Regions from separate parts of the Microbacterium sp. S1037 genome, predicted to be linked through region 2. Evidence: predicted binding sites of a transcription regulator. Region 2 holds the regulator's gene; the other holds the start of a gene.
What was found. Region 2 encodes HspR, which represses chaperone genes until heat shock. Its sites were predicted from a motif close to AAGTTGAGTCNNNNNGACTCAACTT; they were not measured.
Positions count from the first base shown of each region.

Region 1: ACMW4R_RS16995 (Hsp20/alpha crystallin family protein) is a predicted target of HspR. The motif match lies at 12,987-13,011, and genes of this name have one in related genera.

Region 1 is NZ_JBLWIG010000003.1:403,032-418,675, reverse strand. It holds gene ACMW4R_RS17065 (FadR/GntR family transcriptional regulator) at 1-72, shown strand, start outside; gene ACMW4R_RS17060 (L-fuconate dehydratase) at 76-1,377, opposite strand; gene ACMW4R_RS17055 (aldo/keto reductase) at 1,374-2,351, opposite strand; gene ACMW4R_RS17050 (LacI family DNA-binding transcriptional regulator) at 2,451-3,530, opposite strand; gene ACMW4R_RS17045 (MaoC family dehydratase) at 3,584-4,051, opposite strand; gene ACMW4R_RS17040 (extracellular solute-binding protein) at 4,048-5,181, opposite strand; gene ACMW4R_RS17035 (CaiB/BaiF CoA transferase family protein) at 5,178-6,341, opposite strand; gene ACMW4R_RS17030 (zinc-dependent alcohol dehydrogenase) at 6,525-7,547, shown strand; gene ACMW4R_RS17025 (SDR family oxidoreductase) at 7,544-8,302, shown strand; gene ACMW4R_RS17020 (bifunctional 4-hydroxy-2-oxoglutarate aldolase/2-dehydro-3-deoxy-phosphogluconate aldolase) at 8,299-8,952, shown strand; gene ACMW4R_RS17015 (sugar kinase) at 8,949-9,890, shown strand; gene ACMW4R_RS17010 (fumarylacetoacetate hydrolase family protein) at 9,921-10,772, shown strand; gene ACMW4R_RS17005 (SDR family NAD(P)-dependent oxidoreductase) at 10,769-11,524, shown strand; gene ACMW4R_RS17000 (UbiA family prenyltransferase) at 11,725-12,552, opposite strand; gene ACMW4R_RS16995 (Hsp20/alpha crystallin family protein) at 13,041-13,496, shown strand; gene ACMW4R_RS16990 (sugar ABC transporter ATPase) at 13,605-13,967, opposite strand; gene ACMW4R_RS16985 (hypothetical protein) at 14,218-14,544, shown strand; gene ACMW4R_RS16980 (NAD(P)/FAD-dependent oxidoreductase) at 14,610-15,644, shown strand, end outside.
Region 2 is NZ_JBLWIG010000001.1:453,147-468,790, forward strand. It holds gene ACMW4R_RS01935 (ABC transporter ATP-binding protein) at 1-976, opposite strand, end outside; gene ACMW4R_RS01940 (ABC transporter ATP-binding protein) at 973-2,700, opposite strand; gene hutI (imidazolonepropionase) at 2,962-4,104, opposite strand; gene ACMW4R_RS01950 (formimidoylglutamate deiminase) at 4,134-5,450, opposite strand; gene ACMW4R_RS01955 (allantoate amidohydrolase) at 5,447-6,649, opposite strand; gene hutU (urocanate hydratase) at 6,646-8,301, opposite strand; gene ACMW4R_RS01965 (IclR family transcriptional regulator) at 8,298-8,963, opposite strand; gene ACMW4R_RS01970 (hypothetical protein) at 9,025-9,618, shown strand; gene ACMW4R_RS01975 (heat shock protein transcriptional repressor HspR) at 9,641-10,078, opposite strand; gene ACMW4R_RS01980 (DnaJ C-terminal domain-containing protein) at 10,156-11,145, opposite strand; gene ACMW4R_RS01985 (nucleotide exchange factor GrpE) at 11,157-11,783, opposite strand; gene dnaK (molecular chaperone DnaK) at 11,793-13,664, opposite strand; gene ACMW4R_RS01995 (DEAD/DEAH box helicase) at 14,059-15,644, opposite strand, start outside.

The DNA.
Region 1 (15,644 bases), on a different contig from region 2:
ATGCAGGTGCACCTCCTGGGCGTCGAGGAGTTCAGCGCCGCACACGCGGACGAAGACCCCGAAGCCCAGTAGCCGTCACCGGCTCGCCCAGTACGTTCCCTCGGGGAAGGTGTACTCGGCGAGAGACGCGTCGTACATCTCGGCGCTGTAACCGGGCAGCGAGGGGAGCACGTACGCGCCGTTCTCGACGATGCACGGGTCGACGAAATGCTCGTGCAGGTGGTCGACGAACTCGGTGACACGGTTCTCGAGCGTCCCGGACACGCACACGAAGTCGAAGATCGACAGGTGCTGCACGAGCTCGCACAGACCGACGCCGCCGGCGTGCGGGCACACCGGCACTCCGAACTTCGCCGCCATCAGGTAGACCGCGATGATCTCGTTGACGCTCGCGAGGCGGGCGGAGTCGAGCTGGCAGAAGTCGATCGCCTCGGCCTGGAACATCTGCTTGAACAGCACCCGGTTCATCCCGTGCTCGCCGGTCGCGACCCCGATCGGGGCGACGGCCTTGCGCACCGCGGCGTGCCCGAGAACGTCGTCGGGGCTCGTGGGCTCTTCGATCCACAGCGGCTTGAACTCGGCGAGGTGGCTCATCCACTCGATCGCCTCGGGGACGTCCCAGACCTGGTTCGCGTCGATCATCAGGTTGGCATCCCACCCGATCACCTCTCGCGCGATGCGCAGACGCCGGATGTCGTCGTCGAGGCTCGCGCCGACCTTGAGCTTGACGTGGCGGTACCCCTCGTCGACGGCCTCCTGCAGCAGACGCCGCAACTTGTCGTCGCTGTACCCGAGCCAGCCGGCACTCGTGGTGTAGCAGGGGTAGCCGCCGCGGCCCTCGAGCTCGGCGATGCGCGCGGCGCGCGTGGGAGCGAGCTCGGTCAGGATGCCGATGGCCTCCTCGCGCGTGAGGGCGTCCGACAGGTAGCGCATGTCGGCGACGTCGACGAGCTGCTCCGGGGTCATGTCGGCCAGCAGGCGCCAGAGGGGCTTCTGGGCGACCCGTGCGGCGAGATCCCACATGGCGTTCATGACCGCGGCCATGCCGAGGTGGACGACGCCCTTCTCGGGACCGAGCCAGCGCAGCTGCGAGTCGGAGGCGAGTTCGCGGTAGACGCCCCCGAGGTCGGCGACGGCATCTTCGACCGAGCGTCCGACGAGGGGCAGTCCACGCTGACGCGCCGCCTCCACGCACAGGTCGTTGCCGCGTCCGATGGTGAACGTGAAGCCGTACCCCTTCAGCTCGGGGTCGTCGGTGTGCACCACCACATAGGCGGCGGAGTAGTCGCCGTCCTTGTTCATGGCATCCGACCCGTCCATGCTGAGCGAGGTCGGAAAGCGCACGTCGTGCGCGGTGACGGCGGTGATCGTGGTCATGCGTCTTCCTTGGAGATGAGGTCTGCCTCGGCGAGGTCGCGCCAGAGGTCGTCGGGGATGGGGGTGGCGGCGCGATCGAGGTTCTGGGTCACCTGGCGGCGTCCTCGCGCGCCGAGAACGACGGACACGACCGCGGGATGCCGCAGGGCGAAGGCCACGGCGACGTCGGGCAGGGTCACCCCGTGGCGCTCGCTGATGTCGGCGATCGCGTTCGCCCGCGCGATGAGCTCCGGCGGCGCGGGCTGGTAGTCGTAGGTGGCGTCCGCGGGCGGACGGGGCGCGCTCAGCAGCCCGGAGTTGAAGACCCCGGCGGCGACCACACCGACCCCGCGCTCCTGGGCGAGCGGAAGGAGTTCCGCGGCGGCGGAGTCGTCGAGGAGCGTGTAACGCCCCGCACACATCACGACGTCGATGTCGGCGCGTCGGATGAGCTCGGCGAGCGGGTCGGCCGCGTTCATCCCGGCGCCGACGGCCGAGACGACCCCCTGCTCGCGCAGCTCGATGAGCGCGCCGATGCCCTCGGTGGACGCCTGGGCGAAGTGATCGTCCGGGTCGTGCAGGTAGAGGATGTCGAATCGGTCGAGACCCGTGCGCCGGAGGGAGTCCTCGACCGAGCGCAGGATGCCGTCACGGCTGAAGTCCCACCGGCGGACGACGTCGCGCGGCACGTCGAACCCGTCGTCGTCGCGGAGGTGCGCGGTCTCGGGGCTCGGCTCGAGCACCCGACCGACCTTGGTGGAGATCACGAACTCGTCGCGCGGGCGGCTCGCGAGGCGCGCGCCGAGGCGTCGCTCCGAGAGACCGAGCCCGTAGTGGGGGGCGGTGTCGAAGTACCGGACACCCCCGTCCCACGCGGTGTCGACCGACTCGTCGACCTCTGCCTCGGTCGTCTCGCGATACAGGTTCCCGAGTTGAGCCGCGCCGAGGCCGATCTCGGTGAGCAGTGTTCCGTGCCGCAATGCACGAGTGCGCATGGTCGCCTCCTTTTCCCCCAGCCTACATCACATTCATCAGATGACTAGGAGGAATCGAGGGCTCAGAGCCACACATCGACGAGGAATCGACGGAATAGATCAGTTCTTTTCGCGGGGCTCCGCCGTCGACGCCCGCTCCACGAGGTTCGGGGCCGGGTCGGTCACCACGACGTCCGCGCGAGCCCCCGACGCGAGGTTCTCAACCACCGCTCGCAGCGCCGTCGCTCCCACCTCGCGCAGCGGCATCCGGACCGTCGTGAGGGGTGGCCACGTGTGCTCGGCCGTCCACGCGTCGTGGATCGCCACCACCGACAGGTCCTCGGGGACGCTCAGCCCGAGGCGCCGCGCCGCGGCGAGCGCGCCGTACGCGGCGTTGACGTTCGCCACCACGACGGCGGTCGGTCGCTCCTCCCGTGCCCGCTCCTCGCCGGCCCGCTCCTCGCCGGCCCGCTCCTCGCCGGCCCGCTCCTCGCCGGCCCACAGGAGGGTCAACGCCTCCGCGCCCCGCGCGGGTTCGTATCCGAGGCGCGTGACATCGCGTTCGCCGACCTCGAGCCCCGCGCGCTCCATCGCGGCACGGAATCCGCCCTCGCGCCGGCGCGCTGTATCGGACGAGGCCAGGCCGCTGATGAGCGCGATGCGGCGGTGCCCGAGCCCCACGAGGTGGTCGACGGCGACAGCCGCGCCGCGCTCGTCGTCCAGGACGACCGACCCCGCACCCTCGGGATGGATCGAGTTGACGAACACGACGGGCATCCGCCCCGCGATCAGGCGGTTGATGTCGCTGTCGGGCATGGCGTCGCCGGTCTGCACGATCAGCCCATCGACGCGGCCCTCGCCGATCAGTCGTCCGATGATGTCGACGCCCTCGGGCAGACCGTCCGCCCGCGCCAGGAGGACGACGTAGCCGAGGCGGTACGCCTCGTCTTCGACGCCGTGCAGCAGCTCGGTGAAGACGGCGTTCGTCACGTCGGGCACGACGAGACCGACGACGTGGGTGCGCGCGGACTTGAGCGCGCGCGCCGCGAAGTTCGGGCGATACCCGAGTTCGGCCGCCGCCTCTTGGATCCGCCGTCGCGTGCTCTCGCTCACGCGGGTGTTCGGTGCATCGCTGAGGACGCGGGAGACGGCCGAGACCGACACCCCGGCGCGCGCGGCGACGTCGCTCAGCCTGACCATCCGCCCAGTGTAGGGATGGCGAGAGGTAGGGATGCCGCGAGCCCACCCCCGCGTCACACGTCGCGCTCCCCCGCGGGACGGCGGTTGACGAGGTACACGTGCGTGAGCACCATGACGGTGTCGCCGTGCTGGTTGCGCACGGTGACGAGTTCGTCGACGTAGCCGGTGGCATCCGGGGTCCTGGCGTGGGGGCGCAGGGCGGTGATCTCGGCCGTGACGCGGATCGTGTCGCCGATGAACACGGGGCGGATGAAGCGGATCCGGTCGTACCCGTAGCTCATGGACTGCGGGTTGATGTCGCCGGCGGTCATGCCGACCGCGACCGAGAGGACGAGCGTGCCGTGGGCGATGCGCTGCCCGGCGGGTTGCGTCGCCATCCACTCGGCATCCATGTGATGGGGGAAGAAGTCCCCGGTCTGGCCGGCGTGCAGGACGATGTCGGCCTCGGTGATGGTGCGCCCCACCGTCTCGCGCGCTTCTCCGACGACGTGGTCCTCGTACCAGCGGTCCATCATCCTCATCGGTCCCCCTCGGTGGCGCGGACGCCGGCGTCCAGGCGCGCGCGCAGCTCGTCGTCGGTCAGCTCGTCGCGCAGGGCCGCCGTCACGAGGGGCGACAGGGCGTTCTGCAGCTCGATGTAACGGGACCACCGCGGTCGCACGTACGCCCCCTCGAGCGTCGCGCGGGTTCCGCGGAAGAAGTCGAGGCTGTCGGCGTTCGTGCGGTCGTCGTCCCACGCGACCGCGTTGCCCGGTTGCCCGCCGGCGTCGTAGTAGACGCCCGACTGCACCTCGGCCGAGGCGAGCCAGAAGGCGTGGGCGATCGCCTCGGCGGTGTGGCGCGACCGCGACGAGACGGCGATGCCGGCCCCGCCCAGCAGCGACCCGCGCACCCCACGACGGGATGCCGGGATGTCGACGTACCGCAGACGGTGCGCGCGGAAGCCCGGGCGGCTGTAGTTCGAGTAGCCGAACAGCAGCGGGGCGTAGCAGTACCGCGTGCCCTCGCTGAGCGCGTCGGCGGTCTGGATGGGGTTCCACGTCGCGCACTCCGCAGGCACGGCCCGGGCGAGGGCACGGAGAGTGTGCATCGACTCCGCGAGAGCGTCCGCGGAGAGGAACACGCCAGGAGTCCGCATCGCATCCTCGCCGTTGCCGGCGGCGACCGTGATCAGGCTCGAGAAGGCGTCGACCGGCTTGTACGGCCAGAGCACCCTCCCCTCCGCGGCGAGGGCGAGCACGCCCGGCCAGTCGCGGGGCGGCTCGGGAAGCAGGTCGGGCCGGAAGGCCGCGACCTGGGCCGCGGCATCCGTCGCGAGGCCCCACTGCCCTCCGGCGTGCGCATACGACGCGTGCGACGAGCCGACCGATTGTGCGGCGAGCAGCGCGAGCTCGTCGTCGTGACCGCTGCCGTCGAGGCGGGCGAAGAGGCCCTCCTCGGCCGCGAAGGGGATGTGCGGGTGATCGATCACGAGAAGGTCGTAGTCGCGCACGAGCTCTTCGAGCGGCTGGTCGGCGAAGGACTGCAGCGAGCGCTGATCCCATCGCACCTCGACGTCGGGAGCGACCTCACGGTACGCCCGAGCCGACGCCGCGACGCTGCCGTACCCGCGCTCGTGCTCCCACGTGATGCCGCGCAGCTCGACGCTCATGCGCGGGCCCCGTCTTCCGCCCGGACGTCGCTCGACAGGAACTCCGCGCGGATGCGCGCGCCGTCCTCCCCGAGCAGGGGCGCGGCCTTCTCGCTGCGCAGCACCTGCCCGTCGATCCGGAGCGGGCTCCGGGTGGTGGCGATCCTCGTCCCGCGCCGCTCGACCTCCTGCGTCATGTCGATCGCGGCGAACCCGTCCGAGGCCAGCAGCTCGTCGAGCGTCAGCACCGGCGCACACCAGACGTCCGCGGCATCCAGGATGCCGAGCCAGTGCGCCGTGGAACCCGTGGCGAAGCGCGCCGCGAGGAGCGCCTCGATCTCTTCCTGGCGGTCCCAGGCGTCGCGCGGATCCGTCAGGACCGCGAGCTCGGGAAGGTCGAGGAGGCGACCGAGTTCGGGGATCGGGTTCATCGCGAGGGCGAGGTACCCGTCGAGGGTGGGGTACGTGCCGTAGGGGGCGGCGAGGAAGGCGTGCGCCGAGTGCTCGCCGTGGCGCCGCACCTGGATGGTGTCGTCGTTGAGCTTCGTGCTGAGGAGCTCGAACTGCAGGTCGAGGACGGCTTCCAGCAGGCTCGACTGCACGAGTCCCCCCTGCCCCGTGCGGAAGCGGCGGACCAGCAGCGCGGTCACTCCCTGAGCGATGTGGCAGCTGAGGAGGTGGTCGGCGATCGAGAGGCCGAGCGGCACGGGGCCGTCCTCCCGGGAGCCGCTCAGCCACGGCAGCCCCGAGATCGCCTGGGCGAGCAGGTCTTGACCGGGACGGTCGCGCCACGGACCCTCGTCGCCGTAGCCGCTCGCGCTGGCGTAGACGATCGAGGGGTTGATCTCTTTCACCGAGGCGTAGTCGAGACCGATGCGCTCCATCACCCCCGGGCGGAAGTTCTGGATCATGACATCGGCGCGCGCGACGAGCCGACGGACGTCTTCGAGGTCGTCGGGGTTCTTGAGGTCGGCGGCGACCGACTCCTTGTTGCGGTTCATCGCGTGGAACGACACCGTGTCGCCGTCGATCGAGCGACCGGCGAACGCGAGGGTCCGTCCGATGTCGCCGACGCCGGGGCGCTCGATCTTCACGACCCGCGCGCCGAGATCCGCGAGGCGGAGCGCCGCGACCGGACCGGCGAGGAACTGACTGAAGTCGAGGACGAGAAGACCGTCCAAGGGTCTGATGATCTGCTGTGTCATGAGGATCGCGCGCCTTCGCGTCGAGGAGAAAACGTCGTGAGACGTCGTGGTCAATCGTTTGTTCACCGTAGCGCTGCGGGGTTTCGGGTGCAACCGAGACATATGACGATTTGTGAGGCATGATTGATCGGAGAATTCATCTGATCTTTAGGAGAGTCAATGCTGACAGCGGCCTACGTGGGCGATCACACGATCGACATCCGGGAGGCGGATGCCACGCCTCCCGCTCCCGGCCAGATCCAGGTGCGGGTGGCCTACACGGGCCTCTGCGGGACCGACCTGCACATCCTCCACGGCTCGATGGACGCGCGAGTCGCCACCCCGCTCGTCTTCGGCCACGAGATGAGCGGCACGATCGCCGCGGTCGGCGAGGGCGTGGACGGCTGGAGCGCCGGAGACGGTGTCACGGTGATGCCGCTGGCCTGGGACGGCACCTGCCCCGCATGCCGCGCCGGCAACGAGCACATCTGCCAGAACCTCGACTTCATCGGGATCGACTCCCCCGGCTCGCTCCAGGGCCTGTGGAACGTCCCGGCCGAGACGCTCGTGCGTCTTCCCGAGGGGATCGCCCTCGACCATGCCGCTCTCGTCGAGCCGGTCGCCGTCGCCGTCCATGACGTGCGCCGCTCCGAGCTTGCCCCGGGCGACAAGGCCGTCGTCATCGGCGGCGGTCCCATCGGCGTCCTCATCGCGTGCGTCGCCCGTCACACCGGGGCCGAGGTGCTCGTGATCGAGCTCGACGAGAAGCGCCGCGCGCAGATCGAGGAGCTCGGCTTCGCGACGCTGGACCCCCGCGAACGCGACCAGGTCGCCGTGGTCGAGGAATGGACCGACGGGGCCGGAGCCGACGTCGTCTTCGAGGTCTCGGGGGCCGCCGCCGCCGTGCGCGGGGCCACGGGGCTGGCGAAGGTGCGCGGCACCATCGTCGTCGTGGCGATCCACCCCACCCCGCGCGAGGTCGACCTGCAGCGGATGTTCTGGCGCGAACTGCGCCTCCTCGGCGCTCGGGTGTACCAGCGCCCCGACTTCGAGACCGCCGTCGAGCTCGTCGCGGGCGGCGTCATCCCCACCGATCTGCTCATCACGCGCATCGTGCCCCTCAGCGCCACCGCCGAGGCCTTCGCCGACCTCGAGGCCGGCCGCGCGATGAAGATCCTCGTCGACGTGGGAGGCCAGGCATGAACGGGCTCTTCTCGCTCGAGGGCACCACGGCCGTCGTCACGGGCGCGCGCCGAGGGATCGGCTTCGCCATGGCGCTCGGTCTCGCCGAGGCGGGCGCCGACATCATCGGGGTCAGCGCCTCGCAGTCGACGTCGGGCAGCGAGATCGAACGCGCGGTGACGGCCACCGGTCGCTCGTTCACCGGCATCGCGTGCGACTTCAGCGATCCGTCGGCGGTCGACGCGCTGGGGGCGGACCTCTCCGGACGCCACATCGACATCCTCGTCAACAACGCCGGCACCATCGAGCGCGCCCCGGCGGCGGAGCACCCGCTGGACGCGTGGGATCGCGTGCTGCAGATCAACCTCAGCAGCCAGTTCCGTCTCACTCAGACCGTCGCCGGCCAGATGCTCGAACGCGGGCGGGGCAAGATCATCTTCACCGCCTCGCTGCTGAGCTTCCAGGGTGGCATCAACGTCCCCGGTTACACGGCGGCCAAGTCGGGCATCGCGGGGCTCACCAAGGCCCTCGCGAACGAGTGGGCGTCGAAGGGCGTCAACGTCAACGCGATCGCGCCCGGCTACATCGCGACCGACAACACCGAAGCCCTGCGCGCCGACAGCGTGCGCTCGACCGCCATCCTCGACCGCATCCCGGCGGGCCGGTGGGGCGAGGCATCCGATCTCGCCGGGGCGACGGTGTTCCTCGCCTCACGGGCGTCCGACTACGTGTCGGGCATCACCCTGCCGGTCGACGGGGGGTGGCTCGGGCGATGAGCGACTCGTCGTCCTCGCTCACCGAACGCCTCAGCTCCGTGGGTATCGTCCCCGTCGTGGTGCTCGACGACGCCGATCGTGCGCGCGACCTGGCCCTCGCCCTGCGCGACGGGGGCGTCGGCTGCGCGGAGTTCACCCTGCGCACGCCCGCCGGTCTCGCGGCGATCTCGGCGACCGCCGGCATCGACGGGTTCCTCGCCGGCGCGGGGACGGTGCTGACCATCGAGCAGGCGGATGCCGCGATCGACGCGGGCGCGACGTTCGCCGTCACGCCCGGATACGACCCCGCCGTCGCCGACCGGCTCCGCGCGGGCGGCGTGACGGTCGTTCCGGGCGTCGCGACCCCGACCGAGGTCCAGCGGGCGCTGTCCGACGGCTTCTCCGACGTGAAGGTCTTCCCGGCCGGACACCTCGGCGGAGGGAGCTACCTCGACGCGCTGCACGGACCGTTCCCCGACGTGCGGTTCATCCCCAGCGGAGGCGTCGATCCGGGCAGCCTCGGCGACTACCTCCGCCGTTCGTGGGTGCTCGCGGCGAGCGGCAGTTGGATGGTGCCCCGCGACGCGATCGCCCGCGGCGACTTCGAGACGATCGCCGCCGCGGCCGCCGAGTGCGCGCGCATCCGCGACGCGGCACGGTCCGCCCGATGAGCCGCGTCGTCACGCTCGGCGAGAGCATGGGGCTCGTCCTCGGTGCCGGTGTGGGCGGCTGGGAGCACACGTCCCAGGCGCACATCGCGACGGGAGGGGCCGAAGGAAACACCGCGATCGGACTGGCCCGCCTCGGCGTCCCCGTCACGTGGCTCGGTCGCGTCGGCGACGACGCTCTGGGTCGTCGCGTGGTGGGCGACCTCCGCTCCGAGGGCGTCGAGGTGCGCGCCCTCCTCGACGCCGGCGCCCCGACCGGCCTCATGCTCAAGTCGACACCGCGCGCGGGCGCCACGACCGTCGACTACTACCGCCGAGGCAGCGCCGGCAGTCGACTCGAGCCCGCCGACCTCGAGGACCTTCCCCTCGAGACCGGTGACATCCTCCACGTGACCGGCGTCACCCTCGCTCTGTCGGACTCGGCGCGCGAGACGGTGATCGCCGCGGTCGACCGCGCTCGCGGCACAGGCGCGCTCGTGTCGTTCGCGGTCAACCACCGCAGCAGGCTCTGGGACCCTGCCGAGGCCGTCGAAGCGTACGCGCACGTCATCGGGCTCGCCGACATCGTCTTCGCCAGCGACGACGAGGCGCGGATGCTGCACCCCCACACCGCGCCCGAAGAGCTCGCCCGGGCGCTGGCCGCGGCGGGCCCCGCCGACGCGGTCGTCACCCTGGGCGGCGACGGAGCGGTCGCGGTCATCGACGGCGAGCTGCACCGCATCGCCGCGGTCCCCATCACCCCGGTCGACACGGTCGGCGCGGGAGACGCGTTCGCCGCCGGGTACCTGTCCGAGCGATTCGCCGGGAGTGACCCCGCGGGGCGCCTGCGCACCGCTGCCCTGGCCGGCGCCTACGCCTGCCTGCACCCCGGCGACTGGCAGGGCGGCATCCGTCGATCCGAGCTCGAGGGCGCGGCATCCGCCGATCCCGTCACCCGCTGACCCCTGAACCACCCACCCCAAGGAGAATCCATGTCCTTCGCTCGACTCGGCGATCCCGGCGCCGAGATCCCCGTCCTGCGCCACGACGGCTCGGTCTACGACCTGCGTCCGCTCACGGCCGACATCACGGGCGCCTTCCTCGCCGACGACGGCCTCGCCCGCGCTCGCGCCGCCGCCGAGAACGGCGAGCTGCCGATCCTTCCGGATGCCGCATCCCTCCGCGTGGGAGCGCCCATCGCGCTCCCCGGCAAGATCGTCTGCGTCGGCCTGAACTACCACGATCACGCGGCCGAGACGGGAGCCGCCGTCCCCGCGGAGCCCGTCGTGTTCATGAAGGATCCCTCGACGATCGTCGGTCCCTTCGACGACGTGCTCATCCCCCGCGGGTCCACGAAGACCGACTGGGAGGTCGAGCTCGGGGTCGTGATCGGCACGACCGCGCGCTACCTCGCCTCCCCCGACGAGGCGCTCGCCCACGTGGCGGGATACGTCGTCTCACACGACGTCTCCGAGCGCGAGTTCCAGCTCGAGCGCGGCGGCCAGTGGGACAAGGGCAAGAGCTGCGAGACCTTCAACCCGCTCGGCCCCGACCTCGTGCCGGCATCCGACGTCGGCGATCCGCAGGCTCTCGGTCTGCGTCTCTCGGTGAACGGCGTCGAGCGGCAGAACGGCTCGACTTCCGCGCAGATCTTCACCGTCGCGTACGTCGTCTGGTACCTGTCGCAGTTCATGGTGCTGCGCCCGGGCGACCTGGTGAACACGGGAACCCCCGCGGGCGTCGCCCTGGGTCTCCCCGACACTCCCTACCTCCGGGCCGGCGACGTGGTGGAGCTCGAGATCGACGGTCTCGGCCGCGCGCGTCAGACGATGGTGCAGGCATGAGCGCCGGCGAGTTCGACGGTCTTTCCGTCGTGGTGACCGGCGGGGCTTCGGGCATCGGTCTGGCGACCGCGCAGGCGTTCGCCGCGCGGGGGGCGCGGGTGGCCGTGCTCGACCTGGTCACCGACCATCTCGACGAGGGTCTGACCGGATTCGGTGCGGACGTGACCGACCGGGACTCCGTGGATGCCGCCCTGGCCGCCGTCGCGGACCGGTTCGGCGGCGTCGACGTGCTGGTGAACAGCGCGGGCGTGAGCTGCGTAGGAACCGTCGAGGAGGCCACCGAGGCCGACTGGGACCGCGTGCTGAACATCAACGTGCGCGGCACCGCCCGCGCGTGCGCCGCCGCGCTGCCCTACCTCAAGCGCTCGGAGCGTGCGTCGATCGTCAACGTGTGCTCGATCGGGGCGCTCAACGGCCTCCCCCAGCGCGCCGTCTACAACGCTTCGAAGGGCGCGATCCTCTCGCTCACCTACGCGATGGCGACCGACCATGTGCGCGAGGGCGTGCGGGTGAACTGCGTGAGCCCCGGCACGGTGTCGACGCCCTTCGTCGAGCGAATGCTGCAGAACTTCCCCGACCCGGTCGCCGAGCGTGCCGCGCTCGACGCTCGGCAGGCGACGGGCCGCATGGTCACGCCCGACGAGGTGGCGGGCGCGATCCTCTACCTCGCGAGTCCGCTGTCGGGGTCGACCACGGGGACGGCCCTCGAGGTCGACGGCGGCGTGACGCACCTGCGGGTGCGCCCGCAGTAAATCACGGTCCGGGGCGGGGCGCCGAGGCGGCTGAGTCCGCCGGCGCCTCGCCCCGCCCGCCGAAACACAGGTGGGTGATCCATCACCGCGACACAGGTGGCTGAGCCCGTCGAAGCCACCGGAGCCCGCCCCCACCGCCGCAACGCAGGTGGCTGAGCCTGTGGAAGCCACCGGGCCGTCGCCGAACGGCCCGAGCGCCGTCACGCCACGACGAGCTGCGCGGCGAGCAGCAACGCCGCCAGCATCGTCAGCTGGAACACCGCCCGCCCCGGCGACCTCACGAACACCACGACCACCGCGGCGACCGCGACCGTCGCGACGGCGACGAAGAAGACCAGGCCGAGGGCCGTGGCATCCGTCCCCAGGAACACCGCGATTGCGCCGGCGAGGATCCCGCACGCGGCCAGTACCACCGAGGCGCGCGCCCCGAGCCGGTGCGGGAGTCCCCTTACGCCGGTTCGGCGGTCGTCGTCGAGGTCACGGACGACGTTGGTGAGGTGGACGGCCGCTCCGAGCGCCGCCCCGGCGACGGACGCCCAGGGCGCCGCGAGCGCCGGCGGGACAGCCGACAGCGTCGCGAACGAGGGGAAGAGCCCGAAGCTCAGCACGAAGGGCGCGATCGAGAACGGCGTCGACTTCAGCCCGGCGTTGTAGCCCCACGCCGACGCGAGCGCGATCGCGTGCGCCGCGACGAGACCCGGGCCCAGCGGCACCGAGAGCCCCACGGCGAGGATCGCGGATGCCACGGCCACCGCGAGCGCGCGCTCCGGGGTGACCGCTCCCCCGGCGATGGGCTTGTCGGTGCGGCCGACGGCGGCGTCACGCGCCCCGTCGATCGCATCGTTGGAGAGGCCCACCGAGACCTGACCCGCGAACACGGCCACCACGAGCAGCGCGAGGCGCGCGGGCTCGACGCCCGCGGCGATCCCGAGCGCGAGGGAGAGGACGGTGACCACGAGCGTGGGACCGGGATGGGTCGCGCCCCAGAGGGCCCGCACGAGGTGCGGCTTCGCCGCGGCATCCGTCACCCGACGACGCTATCGCGCGGGGAGGGCGGACGGGGCGGCTCGGGAGTCCGGGCGCGGCGTGCCGTCGTGCGGAGTTTCCGCCCGGCGCGGCGTGCCGTCATGCGGAGTCGGGGCGCGGCGCGCCGGTGCCGGGGCCCTGATCCCCGGCGCGTCGCCGACGGACTCCGCGCGACGGTACGAGTTCTGCCGCTTCATCTGCCGCACAACCTCCCGAGCCGCCGTACCGTCGAGCGGAGTTCACGTCCGACACGCCGATCCCTGAGGCCGACGCACAGGCGTGTCTCCCCTCAACTCCGCGCGACGGTACGCCGTGGGGAGCAGACGGAAAAGGGAAGGGACTCGGATGCCGTGGCATCCGGGTTTCATCCCGAAAAGCGTGACGACCACGCGTGCGAACCCTTGGCACTCTCGCCACGCGAGTGCTAATCTGAGGTCAGTTGAGCGAACTCGACTCAACTTCAACGGACAGATCGAAAAGGAGTATCGACATGGCCACTTACGACCCCTTCCGCGACCTCGACCGCCTCGCGTCGACCCTTCTCGACGCTCGCCGCGGCGGCGGACCGCGACGGATGCCGATGGACCTCTACCGCGATGGCGACCACTACGTCCTCGCCGCCGACCTCCCGGGCGTCGACCCGGGATCGGTCGACATCGACGTCGACGGTCAGCTGCTGACGATCCGCGCCGAACGCACGCTCTCCTCGGGCGAGGGCGTGAAGTGGATCACGCGCGAACGCGAGACGGCCTCGTTCGTGCGGCAGCTCAACCTGGGCCAGGGCATCGACACCGACAACATCAGCGCCTCGTACCGTAACGGCGTGCTGAGCGTGACGATCCCGGTGAGCGAGAAGGCGAAGCCGCGCCGCATCGCCGTCTCGACCGACGACCACGACGGCGTCATCGAAGCGCACGAGAGCACCCCGCAGCTCATCGAGCAGTGAGATTCACACGCAGAGAGGGCCGGTCCTTCGGGGGCCGGCCCTCTCGGCGTGCGCACCGTTCTGTGCGCACGGTTCTGTGCGCACGGTCGAATCCCACGCGAGTGGGGCTCAGAGGTCCTCGGGGGCGAGGTCGCCCTGACCCTCCTCGCCGAGCTCAACGATGCCGGGGTCTTCGCCCTGCGAGTCGGTCCCGGTCGACTCCGGGTGGATGTCTTCGAGCGGGATGTCGCTGTCGTCCGCGGGGATCTCGGCCGGATCGGCACCCGTCGCCGTCGCGGGGTTGATGTCGTCGGGGTCGACACCGGCATTGACGGCCGTCGTGGCATCCCACTCGGCCTGCGCGGGGTCGAGCGCGGGGTCGGGCTCGATGGAGGTGTCACCGTCGCGCAGCGGCTGAGCCCCGGAGAGCCCGCCGTCGGGGTCGGTGACGGGAACGTCGGGGGTGGACGGGTCGATCGAGGCGTCGCTCATGAGAGGTCCTTTCGTTGGCAACCCCTTCATCCCATCGCGGGTCTCGCGCCGCGGGGCGCCCCTTGACAGCCCTTCCGCGGCCGAACCCGACTACTGGGAAAACTACGCAGGACGCGTCACGCCCCGGCAGCAAAGTGCGGGGACTCGTACGCAAAGCCGCCGTCCTTCGGCGCGCGCCGGGCCGCGTGGCTCTCGCGAGCGACTTCGATGGCACGGACACAGCAGCGGGATCGTCCGCGGAGAGGGAGACGTGGGCAAGTTCATCTACGAGGGCGGCGTTCGCAACGAGTTCGAGGATCGCCTCCTGGCGCACCTCCAGGTCGTGATCGGCAACAAGCTGCGGCGGGGCGAGCCGTTCTACTTCGTGTGGAAGGACGACATCAGCACGGGCGGCGGACGGACCGCGGTGTGGCTTCATCCCCGGGCGAACCTCGTGTTCAAGTTCAACGGCGGGCGTCCACCGGCGGTGAACCGCGCGTGGCTCGAAGCGCTCATGTCGACGGCGAACTCCCCCACCGGCCTGTACGTCGTGCCGGAACCCGCGGACGACAGCCTCCCCGCCGCGACCTTCGCGTAGGCGCGTCACCCACCGCGGCTGTCAAGGCGCTGGCGCGGGTCCACGACATGACGTTGCGTGAGGGCATGACGAATCCCCGCATTGTCGTGGTCGGCGGCGGCAACGCCGGACTGTCGGTCGCCGGGCGCCTGCACCGCGCCGGTCTGGCCGACATCACGGTCATCGAACCGCGGACGCTCCACGTCTTCGCCCCCCTCCAGTCGCACATCGCCGGCGGGGCTGCCCGCGCCTCGGAAGCCGCGCGGCCACAGGCGGACGTCATCCCTCCGGGGGTGCGGTGGCTGCGCGACGAGGTGTTCACGGTGGATGCCGAGACCCGGCGCGTCCATCTCGTCTCGGGCGGGCGCGTCGATTACGACCAGCTCGTCGTCTGCGCCGGAATGCGCATGGCGTGGGAGCAGGTCCCCGGACTGCCCGAGGCGATGGCCGCGGACTCCGGCGTCTCGAACTACGACTACGCGCTCGCGGCGAAGGCCTCCGCGGCCTTGCGCGATCTCCGGTCGGGAACCGTCGTGTTCACGCAACCGCCCGAACCCGCCTCGTGCGGCGCGGCCGCGCAGAAGCCGATGTACCTCGCGTGCGACTGGTGGCGCGCGATCGGCGTGCGCGACGACATCCGCGTCGTCTTCGTCTGCCCCGACCCGGTGCCCTTCGGCATCCCGGCCGTCGATCGCGAGCTGCAGCGCAAACTCGACGAGTACGGAATCGAGGTGCGTTACAGTCGCGACCTTCGATCCGTGGATGTCGAGACCCGCACGCTCACGATCGGTCGCGGCGGCGCGGAGGAGACGCTGGAGTACGACGTGCTGCACGCCGTGCCTCCCCAGCGGGCGCCCGAGTGGATCGCGGGCAGTGGGCTCGCGGCATCCGATGATCCGCACGGGTTCGTCGACGTCGATCCCGAGACGCTTCAGCACGTGCGGCACCCGGAGATCTGGGCCGTCGGCGACGCGGCGGCGGTCGCCACCCGGCGCTCGGGCGGCGCGATCCGTCAGCAGGCCAAGGCGCTCGTGAAGAACCTGCGCGCCGTTCTGGGGGGACGCGCGCCCACGCAGAAGTACAACGGGTACAGCGTGGTGCCGTTCACGGTGTCGCGCGGC
Region 2 (15,644 bases):
TGCCCGAGAGGAACTGGGCCTTGAAGCTCGCCTGGTAGAGCTCTTCGTTCTCGACCTCGAACTTCTCGCGCGCGTCTTTCTCGCGACCGTAGACCTTGACGAGCGCGTGGCCGGAGAAGGACTCCTCGACGCGGGCGTTGAGGCGCCCGACCTTCTTCCACTGCGTACCGAAGGCCTTCTGCGACTTCGGCCCGATCACGCCGAAGATGATCGCCATGAGCGGCAGCGAGACGAGGGCGACGAGCGCGAGCTGCCACGAGATCGTGAACATCATGATGAGCACGCCCACGACGGTCAGCACCGACGTCAGCGCGCTCGAGAGCGACTGCTGCATCGTCTGCGTGATGTTGTCGATGTCGTTGGTCACGCGGGAGATGAGTTCTCCGCGTTGCACCTTGTCGAAGTACGACAGCGGCAGGCGGTTGACCTTGGCCTCGACGTCTTCGCGGAGGCGCCACATCGTCCGCACCATGATCACGTTGATGACGTAGCCCTGGATCCACGACAGCAGCGACGACCCGACGTAGATCGCGAGCACCGCGACGATCACCAGGCGGAGGGCGTCGAAGTCGACTCCCGCGCCGACCTGGAACGTGTTCATCGCGCCGACGATGTTCGCGAAGTCGTTCTGACCGCTCGCGCGGAGAGCCTCGACGGCATCGGCCTGCGAGGTGCCGGCGGGGAACTGGGTCGCCAGGCCCTTCGAGACCACACCCTCGAAGATGATGTTCGTCGCGTCACCCAGGACGCGCGGGGCGAGAACGGCGAGGACCACACCGATCGCACCGAGCACCGACACGAAGGCGAAGGCGACGGCGTGCGGGCGCAGGAGCCCGATCAGGCGGCGGAAGCTCGGGCCGAAGTTCGCGGCTTTGCCGGGGGCCACGCTGTCCCAGTCGCCCGAGTTCAGGCGTGCCTGCTCGGCGAGTTCGAGCTCGGCGCGCTCTTCTTCGGTCAGGGCGTCGGGGGTGCTCATGCTTCCACCCCCAGCTGCGACTCGACGATCTCGCGGTAGGTCGCGCTCGTCTCGAGCAGCTCCTCGTGCGTGCCGAGACCGACCATGCGACCGTCTTCGAGCACCACGATGCGGTCGGCACCCGTGATGGTGGACACGCGCTGGGCGACCACGATCTTGGTCACCTCGGGCAACTCGTCCCAGAGGGCCTGTCTCAGCCGTGCATCGGTACTGAGGTCGAGCGCCGAGAAGGAGTCGTCGAAGACCAGCACCGACGGGCGGTGCACGATCGCGCGGGCGATGGCCAGACGCTGACGCTGCCCGCCGGAGACGTTCGTCCCGCCCTGGGCGATACGCGCCTCGAGCCCGCCGTCCATCGCCTCGACGAAGTCGCGCCCCTGGGCGATCTCGAGCGCACGCCAGAGCTCGTCGTCGGTGGCCTCCTCGCGCCCGAAGCGGAGGTTGGAGGCGACCGTGCCGCTGAACAGGAACGGGCGCTGCGGGACGAGGCCGATCCCCTTCCACAGTCCGTCGAGGTCGGCCTCGCGCACGTCGACGCCGCCGACGCGCACGGCGCCGGCGGTCACGTCGAACAGACGCGGGATCAGCGACACGAGCGTGGTCTTGCCCGCACCGGTGGATCCGACGATCGCGACCGTCTCGCCCGGGCGGGCGGCGAAGCTCACGCCGGACACGACAGGGGACTCGGCCCCCGGGTACGCGAAGGCGACGTCGTCGAACTCGATCGCGCCCGGCTCGGGGAACGCGGTGATCGGGTTCGCCGGGCGCTCGAGGGTGGAGTGGCTGTCGAGCACCTCGCCGATGCGCTCGGCCGAAACGGCGGCGCGCGGGATCATGACGGTCATGAAGCTGGCCATCAGCACCCCCATGAGGATCTGGGCGACGTACTGCATGAAGGCGAACAGTGTGCCGATCTCGACCGCTCCGCTGTCGACCTGTATGCCGCCGAACCAGATGACCCCGACGACGGTGACGTTGAGCACGAGCATCGCGAGGGGGAACAGCAGCACGAAAAGAGAGCCGACCTTGCGACCGACGACCATGATGTCGGTGTTGGCCGCGCGGAAGCGCTCTTCTTCGATGCGTTCGCGCACGAAGGCGCGCACGACACGGACGCCCGTTAATTGCTCACGCATGATGCGGTTCACGGCGTCGAGCTTGGACTGGTAGCTGCGGAACAGCGGCACCATGCGGGCGATGATGAGTCCCGCGGCGACCAGGAGAGCGGGAACCGCCACGGCGATCAGCCAGCTCAGGCCCACATCTTGCTGCAGCGCCATGAAGATGCCGCCGAGGGCGAGCAGCGGGGCGCTGACGAGCATGGTCGCCCCCATCATCGCCAGCATCTGCACCTGCTGCACGTCGTTGGTGTTGCGCGTGATCAGGGAGCCGGCACCGAACTGCGACAGCTCGCGCTCGCTGAACCCGCTGACCTTCTCGAACACGTCTCGGCGGATGTCGCGACCGGCCGCCATCGCGGCGCGGGCGGCGAAGTAGGTCGCGATGATCGACGCCGTGATCTGCCCGAGGGAGATGACGAGCATGATCATTCCGCGCGACCAGATGAAGTTCGTGTCGCCGCGAGCCACGCCCTGATCGATGATGTCGGCATTCAGACGCGGCAGGTACAGGGATGCCATGGCCGCGGCGAACTGGAAGATCAGCAGCGCGAGCAGCAGCCAGCGGTACGGCCTGAGGTAACGGATGAGGAGTTTGGCGAGCACGGAGCCCTCCGGAATCACTGGATCACGGTCGCCATGACCGCCATCTCAGCCTGGCACGGACCTCCGACATCGGCACTCCCCCGTCAGCGAAACCGGTCGCCCGCGAAGGCATGTCCCCATTTGTGCAACGCGAGGGGCCCAAATCTGCACATTTCGGGACATGGATGCCAGGGAGCAGGGCCACGGCACCGGCGCGCCATCGCGCCAACGGGCCTGCGCCAGACGCCAGACCCCAGCACCACGCCGCCGGCGCGCGAGATCTCAGCGCGCGACGAGCGGCGCCGCCACCCGGCGCCCGTCCTTCCACACACCCGCGGTCAGCGGCATCCCGGGTCGGTAGGCGAGGTGCGTCGCGGACGGTGCGTCGAGCAGGTGAAGGTCGGCGCGATTCCCCACGGCGATCGATCCCACGGCGCCGTCACCGGAGGCACGACCGAGCGAGATCGCCCCGCCGCGCGTGGCCGCTCGCACCGCCTCGGCGACGCTCAGCCCCATCTGCAGCACGGCGGTCGCGACGCAGAACGGCATCGAGGTCGTGTACGACGTACCCGGATTGCCGTTCGACGCGATCGCGACCTCGACCCCGGCGTCGAGCAGTCGCCGGGCCGGAGCGAGAGGAGCGCGCGTCGACAGGTCGCAAGCCGGGAGCACCGTCGCGACGGTCGACCCTCCCGCGAGCGCATCGAGGTCGGCATCCGAGACGAAATTGCAGTGGTCGACGCTCGCCGCCCCCAGCTCGACCGCGAGCAGGATCCCGTCGCCGTGGCCGAGCTGATTGCCGTGCACGCGCAGCCCGAGTCCCGCCGCCCGCGCGGCGGTCAGCACCTCGCGCGACTGCTCGGGGGTGAACGCCCCGCGCTCGCAGAACACGTCGGCCCACGACACGTACGGACGCACGGCGTCGAGCATCGGACCGCACACCTCGCGCACGTAGTCGTCGGCGTCGCGCCCGGCGGGCACCAGATGAGCGCCGAGGAAGGTCACGTCGTCGACGCCGGCCGCGGCAATCCGCGCGCTGCGCTCCTCGCTCGCGATGTCGAGCCCGTAGCCGGTCTTCGTCTCGATCCACGTGGTCCCCTGCGCGCGCGCCGCGCGGACGCGCCCCGCGAGGAGCCCGGCGAGGCGGTCGTCCGACGCCTCGCGGGTGGCATCCCGGGTCACGGCGATGCCTCCCGCGGCGTAGCTCTGCCCCGCCATGCGGGCCTCGAACTCCGCCGTGCGGTCGCCGTCGAAGACGAGGTGGGTGTGCGAGTCGACCCAGCCGGGCAGGAGCGCTCGGCCGTCGGCATCCACCCTCTCGTCTGCCGCTGGGGCGTCGGAGGCGGAGCCGATCCACGCGATCCGGTCGCCGTCGATGACCACGGCGGCGTCACGGAGCACGCGGTCCTCGTCGTCGACGGTCATCAGCTCACCGATGCGGGTGATGAGGGTGCTCACGATGTCATCGCCTTTCGCAGCAGGTCGCCGACCGGGCCGAGGTCGGTGTGCACGCCGTCTGCGGCACGCTCGCGTCCCCCGATGATCACACGCGTCACGTCGTGCGCGGTCGCGCTCAGCACGAGCTGCCCGGGGTCGCTCCCGGCGGTTCGGGCGCTGTTCTCGTCGACCACGAGGAGATCGCACGGCTGTCCGACCGCGATCGCGCCCACGCCACGACCGACCGCGGGCGCGCCCCCGCGGGTGAGCGCGGCGACGAGCTCGGTGGGAGCGAATCGTCCACGCCGACCCGAGGCGAGCCGCTCTCCGTGCTCGAGCGCGCGGGCTTCGAGCAGCGGGTCGACGACGGCGTGCTGATCGGTTCCGAGCGCGAGGCGCGCCCCCGCGTCGGCCAGGCGGCGGGCGGGACCGACGCCGTCGCCGAGGTCGGCCTCGGTGGTCGGGCACATCACGATCGTCGCGCGAGCGGCGCCGAGCGCCGCGATGTCGTCGTCGGTGAGGTGCGTGGCGTGCACGGCCGAGAGCCGCGGCGAGAGCAGGCCGCTGCGGGCCAGGAGGGCCGTGGGGGTGAGACCGGTCGCCTCGAGGCACGCCTCGTTCTCGGCCGGCTGCTCCGACAGGTGCACGTGCAGCGGGATCGCCGGATCGAGCTCGGCGCCGATCCGCTCGAGAGCGTCGACCGGGACAGCACGCACCGAGTGCGCGGCCGCACCGACAACGACCTCGGGGAACTCGTCGGCGAACGACGCGCGCAGCGCCGACAGCCGTGCGAGCCAGGCGGCGGCATCCGGATCCCCGAAGCGCCGCTGTGCGGGTTCGAGAGGTTCCCCGAAGCCGCGGGAGAGGTAACACGTGTCGAGAAGGGTGAGACGGATGCCACTGGCCCGGGCCGCGCGCGCAAGCGCGCGCTCCATCGCGTGAGCAGGCGCGTACGGCGAGGCGTCCGGCGCGTGGTGCACGTAGTGGAACTCGGCGACCGAGGTCCAGCCGGCGGCGACCATCTCGGCGTAGACCGCGGTCGCGATGCGTTCGTACGACTCGGGGTCGAGGCGGCCCGCTTCGCGGTACATCAGCTCACGCCACGTCCAGAAGCTGCCGCCGTCGCCGTGCGTGCGCCCGCGCAGCAGCCGGTGGAAGGCGTGCGAGTGCGCGTTGACTGCGCCCGGCAGCACGAGTCCGTCGAGGCGGTGGTCGTCGGCATCCGGAATTGTCCCGGTCGCGACGGAGTCGATGAGACCCTCGGATGCCGTGATGCGCACGCCCGATGCCACGGCATCGCCGATCCACGCCCGCAGGGCCCAGAAGGTCGTCACGACAACAGGTCCTGGAGGACGTCGGCGAGCGCCGTGGCGGACGCGTCGGCGTCCGCGTCGACGACGTGCTCTTCGGGCGAATGCGAGATCCCCGAGGGATTGCGGACGAACAGCATCCCGGTGGGAACGGCGCTTGAGAGGATCCCCGCGTCGTGACCGGCGCCCGTACGCAGGTGCGGGGCATCGCCGAGCGCCGAGCCGAGGCGGCGCGCGAGCGACGGATCGAAGCCGACCGTGGGACTCCACGATTCCTCGACGAGCACCGCCTCGCACCCGCGCGCGGCCGCGAGCTCGACGCACATGCGGTCGATGTCGGCGACGAGACGACGGGTGACGGCATCGTCGGGATGCCGAGCGTCGATCCAGAAGTCGACGGACGACGCGATGACGTTCGTGCCGCCGGGGACCGGCTCGAACCGGCCGACGGTGGCGCGCGCGTCGTCGACGGCCCCGGCCAACTCGGCGATGCGCCCGACCATTCCGGCGGCGGCGACGAGCGGATCGCGGCGGTCGGCCATGAGGGTCGTCCCGGCGTGGTTGCCCTCGCCGCGCACCGACACCTTGAACCGTCCGTGGCCGAGGATCGACTCCGCGACCGCGAAAGGACGGTCGAGGTCGATGAGGCCACGGCCCTGTTCGACGTGGAGTTCGACGAAGACGCCGATGCGCGCGAGCGTCTCGGGGTCGGGGCCGATCCCCGCCGGGTCGATGCCCCCGGCCGCGAAGACGTCGGCGAGCGTGTCGCCGTCACGGTCGGTGAGGCGGCGCGCGGCATCCGGAGACAACGCCCCCGTCAGCAGGCGCGAACCGAGGCACGCGACGCCGAACCGCGAGCCCTCCTCCTCGGGGAAGACCGCGATCGCGAGCGGCTTCGCCGGCGTCACCCCGCGCGAGCGCAGCACGTCGACCGCGGCGAGCGCCGCCGCGATCCCGAGCGGGCCGTCGAACGCCCCGCCACCGGGCACCGAGTCGAGGTGGCTCCCCGTGACGACGGCGCCGGGTCCCGGCATCCCCCACCAGGCCCACAGGATGCCGTTGCGGTCGACCTCGACGTCGAGTCCACGGGCCTCGGCCTCGGCGACGAACCACGCGCGGAGGTCACGCTCCGCGGTGGAGAAGACCGGGCGGGCGTAGCCGCCGCTGCGGGGCTCGCGGCCGATGCCCGAGATGGCGTCGAGGAGGGTTGTGACGGGGGTCATGAGTCGAGCATCGGGACGCGCACCCCGCGCTCGCGGGCGACCTCGATCGCGCGGTCGTAGCCTGCGTCGACGTGGCGGATCACACCCATGCCGGGGTCGTTCGTCAGCAGGCGCTGGAGCTTCTCGGCGGCGAGCGGGGTGCCGTCGGCGACCGAGACCTGGCCCGCGTGGATGGAACGACCGATGCCGACGCCACCGCCGTGGTGCAACGACACCCAGGTGGCGCCGGAGGCGGTGTTGATGAGCGCGTTCAGGAGGGGCCAGTCGGCGATGGCATCCGATCCGTCGGCCATCGCCTCGGTCTCGCGGTAGGGCGAGGCCACCGATCCCGAGTCGAGGTGGTCACGACCGATGACGATCGGGGCCGAGATCTTGCCCTCGGCGACGAGCTCGTTGAACCGGACGGCGGCCTTGGCGCGGTCGCCGTAGCCGAGCCAGCAGATGCGGGCGGGTAGCCCCTCGAACTCGACGTGCTCCTGCGCCGCCGTGATCCAGCGCTTCAGCCCCTCGTTCTCGGGGAAGAGCTCGAGGATCGCCTGGTCGGTGACGGCGATGTCGGCCGGGTCACCCGACAGCGCGACCCAGCGGAACGGGCCGAGACCCTCGCAGAACAGCGGCCGGATGTACGCCGGCACGAAGCCGGGGAAGGCGAACGCGTCGGCGTAGCCGCCCTGACGCGCCTCGTCGCGGATCGAGTTGCCGTAGTCGAACACCTCGGCCCCGCGCTTCTGGAACTCGACCATCGCCTCGACGTGGCGGGCCATCGAAGCGCGCGAGCGGGCGGTGAAGCCCTCGGGGTCGCGGGCCGACTCGGTGCGCCAGTCCTCGAACGCGATGCCCGCGGGGAGGTAGGCGAGGGGATCGTGGGCGGAGGTCTGGTCGGTCACGATGTCGACCGGCACCTCGCGGCGCAGCAGTTCCGGCAGCACCTCGGCGCTGTTGCCCACGAGACCGACCGAGAGGGCGCGTCCCTCGGCCTTCGCGGCGAGCACACGCTCGAGAGCATCGTCGAGGTCGGTGGTGACCTCGTCGAGGTAGCGCTTGCCCTGGCGACGGCGAAGGCGCGTCTCATCGACGTCGACGATGAGCACGACACCGCCGTTGAGCGTGACCGACAGAGGCTGGGCGCCGCCCATGCCACCGCAGCCGCCGGTGACGGTCAGGGTTCCCGCGAGGGTGCCTCCGAAGCGCTTGCGGGCAACGGCCGCGAAGGTCTCGTAGGTGCCCTGGAGGATGCCCTGCGTGCCGATGTAGATCCACGACCCGGCCGTCATCTGGCCGTACATCATGAGCCCCTCGGCCTCGAGACGGCGGAACTCGGGCCAGGTGGCCCAGTCGCCGACGAGGTTCGAGTTGGCCAGAAGGACGCGCGGTGCCCACACGTTCGTGCGGAACACCCCCACGGGCTTGCCCGACTGCACCAGCAGCGTCTCATCGTCGTCGAGGTCGGCGAGGGTGGCGACGATCGCGTCGTAGCTCGCCCAGTTGCGGGCGGCCTTCCCGGTGCCGCCGTAGACGATGAGGTCTTCGGGACGTTCGGCGACCTCGGGGTCGAGGTTGTTCATGAGCATCCGCAGCGGGGCCTCGGTCTGCCAGCTCTTGGCCGTCAGCGACGTCCCTCGCGGGGCGCGGATCTCGCGGTTTCCGGTCATGGTGTTCTCTCTCCTTCGACGTCTGACGACGCTCCGATCGTGCCGCTCTCGCGGACGAGGATGCGCCCGATCTCGGCGGTCTTGGCTTCGGTGGTGCGATAGCTGGGGACGACGACGGACAGGGATGCCACGACCCGCCCTCCCACGACGATGGGGGCGGCAATGGCGGTGACGTCGTCTTCCACACCCTGGGTGACGACGACGTATTCATCCCGCGCGACCTCACCGCCGAGCACGGCCCCGGCCGCGGAACCCTCGCGCGGAATGGTGCGACCGACCCAGCTGGAGTGGCGGATCGAGTGCGTGCCCTCGATGATCGCGATGTAGAGCGCGGTGTCGCCGGGACCGCGCACCGCGAGGTAACTCGACTCGCCTGTCTCGGCGACGACCCGCGAGAGGGCGGGCTCGGCGAGCGACACGAGGGCGTCGTTCGACAGCGCCCGCGCGCCGAGCTGGATCATGCGCACACCGGCCGCGTAACGACCGTCGTCGACGCGCCGGACGAACTCCTGCGCTTCGAGCGTGCGGAGCAGGCGCAGCGCGGTACTCGCCGAGAGGCCGACCGCCCGAGCGGCGTCCGCGAGAGTCAGGGGGCCGTCGTCGCAGACGGTCGCGAGCAGCGTCAGCGCCCGGTCGACGGTGCGTGTGGAGGCATCAGCCATGTCGTCTAGTGAAACGCACTTTCCATCGAATGGCAAGCGTGGAGGGTTCTAGGCTGGACCCATGTCCCGACTGCAGGCCGACGCTCCCGCCGACCGCTGGGTGCCCGTGACGGGCTCCCTCGGATTCCGCGGCCGCCGCCACCGCAAGGCCGCCATCGGCATGCTGCTGAACCAGGCGAACACCGCCGCGGGCTCGACGCCCCGGCCCGGGGGCGGAGCTTTCGCGTGGATCCTCAGCCAGGCCGCTCCGCTGCTCATGCGGCGCGCGGCCGGACGCGTGCTCGTGTGGGTGTGGAAGAGCGACCCCGAGCTGCTCGTCGTGATGGCGCAGCTGCAGGAGGCGACGCCGCAGCTGCGCACGGCGCGCGCGATGATGCCGATGGAGTACGACGACACCGAGTCGTTCCGGAACCCCTTCCTCGGCGTCGGCGAGAAGCTCGCGATGCCCCTGCCGAGCGACCCGAAGACGCCGCCGTTCGCGACCTACACGTGGGACACGGGCTCGCACTTCGTGACGGTCACCGCGGTCTGCTCCGACCGCGAGCGTTTCGGCACGGTCATCGGCGCTGTGGACGACATCGCCCGGACGGTGCGCATCGTCGACGACCTGAAACTGGGCGAGTCACCGACCGTTCTGCGACTCGATCCGGCGTGAGCCGGCGGCGCCTGCGGGAGCGTCAGTCGCCGTGCGCGTCGCGCGGACGCCACAGCACGATGTCGGTCGCGCGACGCACGCGCGCACCGTGGCGCAGGGTCACGACCGACCCGGTCGCCCCCGCCGCGAACACGCGCGCGCCCGGGCGGGACTCGCGCTCGGCGATGAGCTGACGCTCGAGCTCGCTCACGCGGCGCGACAGGTCGTGCACCTGCTGCTCGAGTGTCAACAGGCGCGCGATCGCGGGGAGACTCATGCCCTCGCTCGACAGGCGCGCGACCTCGCGCAGCTGCTGCACGTGCCGGCTCGAGTACCGGCGCGACCCACCCTGGGTGCGCGCGGGGACGACAAGGCCGAGCCGGTCGTACTGCCGCAGGGTCTGCGGGTGCATGTTCGACAGCTCGGCGGCGACGGCGATGGCGAAGATGGGGGAATCCTCATCGATCTCTCGGTCGGCCACGTCTTCTCCTCTCGCTCGTGCCGTTCGCCGGGTCCCGGCATCCGTGATCCCGGATGCCGAGCCCCGGCGTGGTGGTGTTATCGCGCCTTGGCCATCAGGTCGGCGCGGGGATTCTCTTTCGGTTCGAGCTCGTGGAAACGCTCGAGGGCCTCGCGGGCGGCGTCGTCGAGGTGCGCGGGGACCGCGACCTGGACTTCGGCGAGCAGGTCGCCGGTGCCCTTGGAGGTCTGGATGCCACGCCCCTTGACGCGCAGCACGCGCCCCGACGGAGTGCCCGGGGCGACACGCAGCCGCACCGGGTCGCCGCCGAGGGTGGGCACCTCGATGGTCGCGCCGAGAGCCGCCTCGGTGAAGGTCACGGGGACCGTCAGCCGCAGGTTGAGGCCGTCACGGGTGAACACCGGGTGCGGACGCACCGCGACGGTCACGACGATGTCGCCGCTCTCGCCGCCGTCCGGGGAAGGACGACCACGACCACGCAGGCGGATCTTCTGCCCGTCCGAGACGCCGGCCGGGATCTTCACCTTGAAGGGCTTGTTGTCCTCGCCCTGCAGCGTGATGGTCTCGCCCTTGGCCGCGGTGACGAAGTCGATCGTCGTGCGCGCCGTGACGTCGGCCCCGCGCTGGGGGCCGCCGAAGCCGCGGTATCCGCCCGTCGTCTGACCGAAGCGTCCGGAGCCGAAGCCCCCTCCGCCCTGGTCGAACATCGAGAAGAAGTCCTCGAAGCCGGCGGGACCGCCCGTGGTTCCCCCGCGCTGCTGACCGAAACGGCTGAACACGTCATCGAAACCGCCGCCGGCACCCGTCCCCGGAGCCGAGAAGCGCGCCCCCGAGCCCATGGCCCGGATCTGGTCGTACTCCTCGCGCTGCTCGGGATCGTTGAGCACCGAGTAGGCCTCGCTGATCTCCTTGAACTTGGCCTCCGCTTTCGCGTCGCCCGGGTTCGAGTCGGGGTGGTACTGGCGCGCCAGCTTGCGGTAGGTCTTCTTCAGATCGGCCGCGCTCACGCCCTTGTCGACACCGAGGACCTTGTAGAAGTCCTTGTCGAACCAGTCCTGACTCGCCATGTGTCCTCCTCTTAGGCCGGCACGGCGACGACGACCTTCGCCGGTCGCAGTTCGACCGAGCCGAGGCGGTAGCCGACCTCGACGACCTCGAGGATCGTCGTCTCCGTCGCACCCGGGGTCGGAGCCTGGAAGATCGCCTCGTGCTGCTGCGGGTCGAACACCTCGCCGACGGCGCCGTACGAGACCACACCGAGGCGCTCGGCCACGGCGCGGACCTTCTCGCCGATGGCGGCGAGCGGGCTGCCCTCGACGAGGTCGCCGTGCTTGGCGGCGCGGTCGAGGTCGTCCATGACGGGCAGCAGGCCCTTCACGGCCTCGCCCTTGGCGCGCTCGATCTCGCGCTCGCGCTGCTCCTCGGTCCGTCGACGGTAGTTCGCGTACTCGGCCTGCAGACGCTTGAGGTCGATCAGCAGCGACGCCTCCTTGTCGGAGGAAGCGCCCTCTGCGGCTGCCTCGGGAGTCTGCTCGGCGCCGAGGATGTCGTCGATGGTCAGGCCCTCGGCATCCGGGGTCTGGCCTGCGTCCTGCGTCTCGGACTGCTCGCCCGACGGCGCGGGGCCGGAGGTGTTCTCCTCCGGCCCCGTCTCGTCAGGACCGGCGCCCGAGCCCGTGGGCTGTTCGTCGTCCTTGTGTGCCATGTTCTCTGCTTACTTCTTCTCGTCGGGGTTCTCGTCGTCGACGACCTCGGCGTCGATGACGTCTTCCTCGGGGTTCGGCGTCTCGCCGTTGCCGGGCTGGCCCACGTTGGGGTCAGCGGGCTCGCCCGCAGCCTGCGACGAGGCGTAGATCGCCTCGCCGAGCTTGCCCTGGCTGGCGTTCAGCTTGTCGAACGCGGTCTTGACCGCGTCGTCGTCGTCACCGGCGAGAGCCGTCTTGAGCGCGTCGACGTCGCCCTGCACCTCGGTCTTGACCTCGGCGGGGAGCTTGTCCTCGTTCTCCTTGATCAGCTTCTCGATCGAGTACGAGAGCGTCTCGGCCTGGTTGCGGGTCTCGGCGGACTCGCGGCGCTTCTTGTCCTCCGCGGCGTTCTCCTCGGCCTCGCGGACCATGCGCTCGATGTCTTCCTTCGGGAGCGACGAGCCGCCCGTGATGGTCATCGACTGCTCCTTGCCGGTGCCCTTGTCCTTCGCGGACACGTGCACGATGCCGTTCGCGTCGATGTCGAAGGTGACCTCGACCTGCGGGATGCCACGGGGAGCCGGAGCGATACCGGTGAGCTCGAAGGTGCCCAGCGGCTTGTTGTCGCGGGTGAACTCGCGCTCGCCCTGGAAGACCTGGATCGCGACCGACGGCTGGTTGTCGTCGGCGGTGGTGAAGGTTTCGCTGCGCTTGGTGGGGATGGCCGTGTTGCGCTCGATGAGCTTCGTCATGATGCCGCCCTTGGTCTCGATGCCGAGGCTCAGGGGGGTGACGTCGATGAGCAGCACGTCCTTGCGCTCACCCTTGAGGACACCGGCCTGGAGGGCTGCACCGACGGCCACGACCTCGTCGGGGTTCACGCCCTTGTTGGCGTCCTTACCCGTCTCCTTCTTGACCAGCTCGGCGACCGCGGGCATGCGGGTCGAGCCACCGACGAGCACCACGTGGGCGATGTCGTCGACCTTGACGCCGGCCTCGCGGATGACGTCGGAGAAGGGCTTGCGGGTGCGGTCGAGGAGGTCCTTGGTGAGGTCCTCGAACTTGGCGCGCGTGATCGTCTCGCTCAGCGACACGGGGCCGGAGTCGGTCAGCGACAGGTAGGGCAGGTTGATCGAGGTCGAGGTCGAGCTCGACAGCTCCTTCTTGGCCTGCTCGGCCGCTTCCTTCAGACGCTGGAGGGCGATCTTGTCACCCGAGACGTCGACACCGGTGGTGTCCTTGAACTGCTTGATGAGGTACTCGACGAGGCGCTGGTCCCAGTCGTCACCACCGAGACGGTTGTCACCGGCGGTCGCGCGCACCTGGATGGTCGAGAAGTCGTCGTCCTTGCCCACCTCGAGCAGCGAGACGTCGAACGTTCCACCACCGAGGTCGAACACGAGGATGAGCTCGTCCTCCTTGCCCTTGTCGAGGCCGTAGGCCAGGGCGGCCGCGGTGGGCTCGTTGATGATGCGCAGGACGTTGAGGCCCGCGATCTCACCGGCCTCCTTGGTGGCCTGACGCTCGGCGTCGTTGAAGTACGCGGGGACCGTGATGACGGCATCCGTCACGCTGTCGCCCAGGTACTCCTCGGCGTCGCGCTTGAGCTTCTGCAGGATGCGGGCGGAGATCTCCTGCGGCGTCCACTTCTTGCCGTCGACGTCGAAGGTCCAGGTCGTGCCCATGTGGCGCTTGACGCTCGAGATGGTGCGGTCGACGTTGGTCACGGCCTGGCGCTTGGCGGTCTCGCCGACGAGCACCTCGCCGTCCTTCGTGAACGCGACGACCGAGGGGGTCGTGCGGAAACCCTCGGCGTTGGCGATGACCTTGGGCTCGCCACCCTCGAGGACACTCACGACGGAGTTGGTCGTACCGAGGTCGATTCCCACTGCACGTGGCATATGTGTCTCCTTGCTTGTGAGCCCGACCGGTGCCGAGCTCGTGGTTCTGATGAAGTCTTCTCACGGGTTGAGCCGCGATGACTCAAGGTTATCGCAGCCCCCGCGAGGCGTCAAGGAGACTTGATATGAATTGGCTCAACTTCGGGACGGCTGGGCGAGCCTGCCAACAGGGGGTTGTCCCACTTCTGGCGGTTCATGTCCCACTTATGGCCAGTCCAGGGGCGCTCAAGCGGCCATAAGTGGGACGAGGTGGCTCCGGAGGGGAGCGACGAGACGACGACGCCCCCGAACCGAAGGGGTACGGGGGCGTCGATGGATGCCGAACCTCGGGCCGCGACGAGCGCGGGGCACGGGGACGGATGCCGCGGACCCGGCGCAGCGGCCGCGCGGAGGCTCAGTCGCGGTCGCGGTCGAACGAACGGCGCTGCGGTCGGTCGCTGCGCTTCGCGGAGCGCCCGCCCTGGTCGAGGCGCAGGTCGATCAGCTGGCCCGAGATGCGGGTGTCGGCGAGACGGTCGATCGTGTCGCGCGAGAGGTCGGCGGGGAGCTCGACGAGCGAGAAGTCCTGGCGGATCTGGATCGCCCCGAAGTCGTTGCGACGAAGGCCGCCCTCGTTGGCGAGGGCCCCGACGATCTGACGAGGTTCGACGCGCTGGCGACGCCCCACCGCGATGCGGTACGTCGCGAAGCGGCCACCGCTGCTGCGGCGGTCTCCTCCCTCGCGCGGCTCGCGCGCCGGGCGGTCCGCGCGGTCGCGGTCGAACCGCGGCTGTTGGATCGTCTCCTCCTCGAGCAGCAGCGGGGTGTCGCCCTGCGCGACCACGGCGAGCGCCGCGGCCACGTCGGCCTCGGGCACGTCGTGGTGCGCGACGTAGTGCGCGACGACGTCGCGGAAGGTCGCGATCGCCGCCGTGTCTTCGAGGGCGGCGGTGATCGCGTCGTCGAAGCGGGTCAGGCGCGTGGCGTTGACGTCGTCGACGCTCGGCAGCGACATCTCGGTCAGCGGCTGGCGCGTGGCCTTCTCGATCGCGGTGAGCATGCGGCGCTCGCGCGGGGTGACGAAGCTGATGGCATCCCCGGTCCGACCCGCGCGGCCGGTACGACCGATACGGTGCACGTACGACTCGGTGTCGATCGGCAGGTCGTAGTTCACGACGTGGCTGATGCGGTCGACGTCGAGGCCGCGCGCGGCGACGTCGGTGGCGACGAGGATGTCGAGCTTGCCCGACTTCAGCTGATTGACCGTGCGCTCGCGCTGCACCTGGGCGATGTCGCCGTTGATCGCGGCGGCGGTGTATCCGCGGGCGCGCAGCTTCTCGGCGACGGTCTCGGTCTCGTTCTTCGTGCGGGTGAACACGATCATGCCCTCGAAGTTCTCGACCTCGAGGATGCGCGTGAGGGCGTCGATCTTCTGCTGGTACGACACCACGAGGTAGCGCTGCGTGATGTTCGCCGAGGTCGTGGTCTTGGTCTTGACCGTGATCTCTTCGGGGTCGTTGAGGTACTGCGCCGAGATGCGGCGGATCTGCGCCGGCATCGTCGCGGAGAAGAGCGCGACCTGCTTGGTCGAGGGGGTGTCGGCGAGGATCGTCTCGACGTCTTCGGCGAAGCCCATCTTGAGCATCTCGTCGGCCTCGTCGAGCACGAGGAACTTCAGCTCGCTCAGGTCGAGCGTGCCCTTGTCGAGGTGGTCCATGATGCGACCGGGGGTGCCGACGATCACGTCGACGCCGCGGCGCAGCGCCGACAGCTGCTGGCCGTAGCCCTGGCCGCCGTAGACGGGCAGCACCGAGACGCCCTTGATGTGCGCGGCGTACTTCTCGAACGCCTCGCAGACCTGCAGCGCGAGCTCTCGCGTGGGCGCGAGCACGAGGGCCTGCGGGTTCTTGTGCCCGGTCTCCATCTGCGACAGCACCGGCAGCGCGAAGGCCGCGGTCTTGCCGGTTCCGGTCTGGGCGAGGCCGACGACGTCGCGCCCCT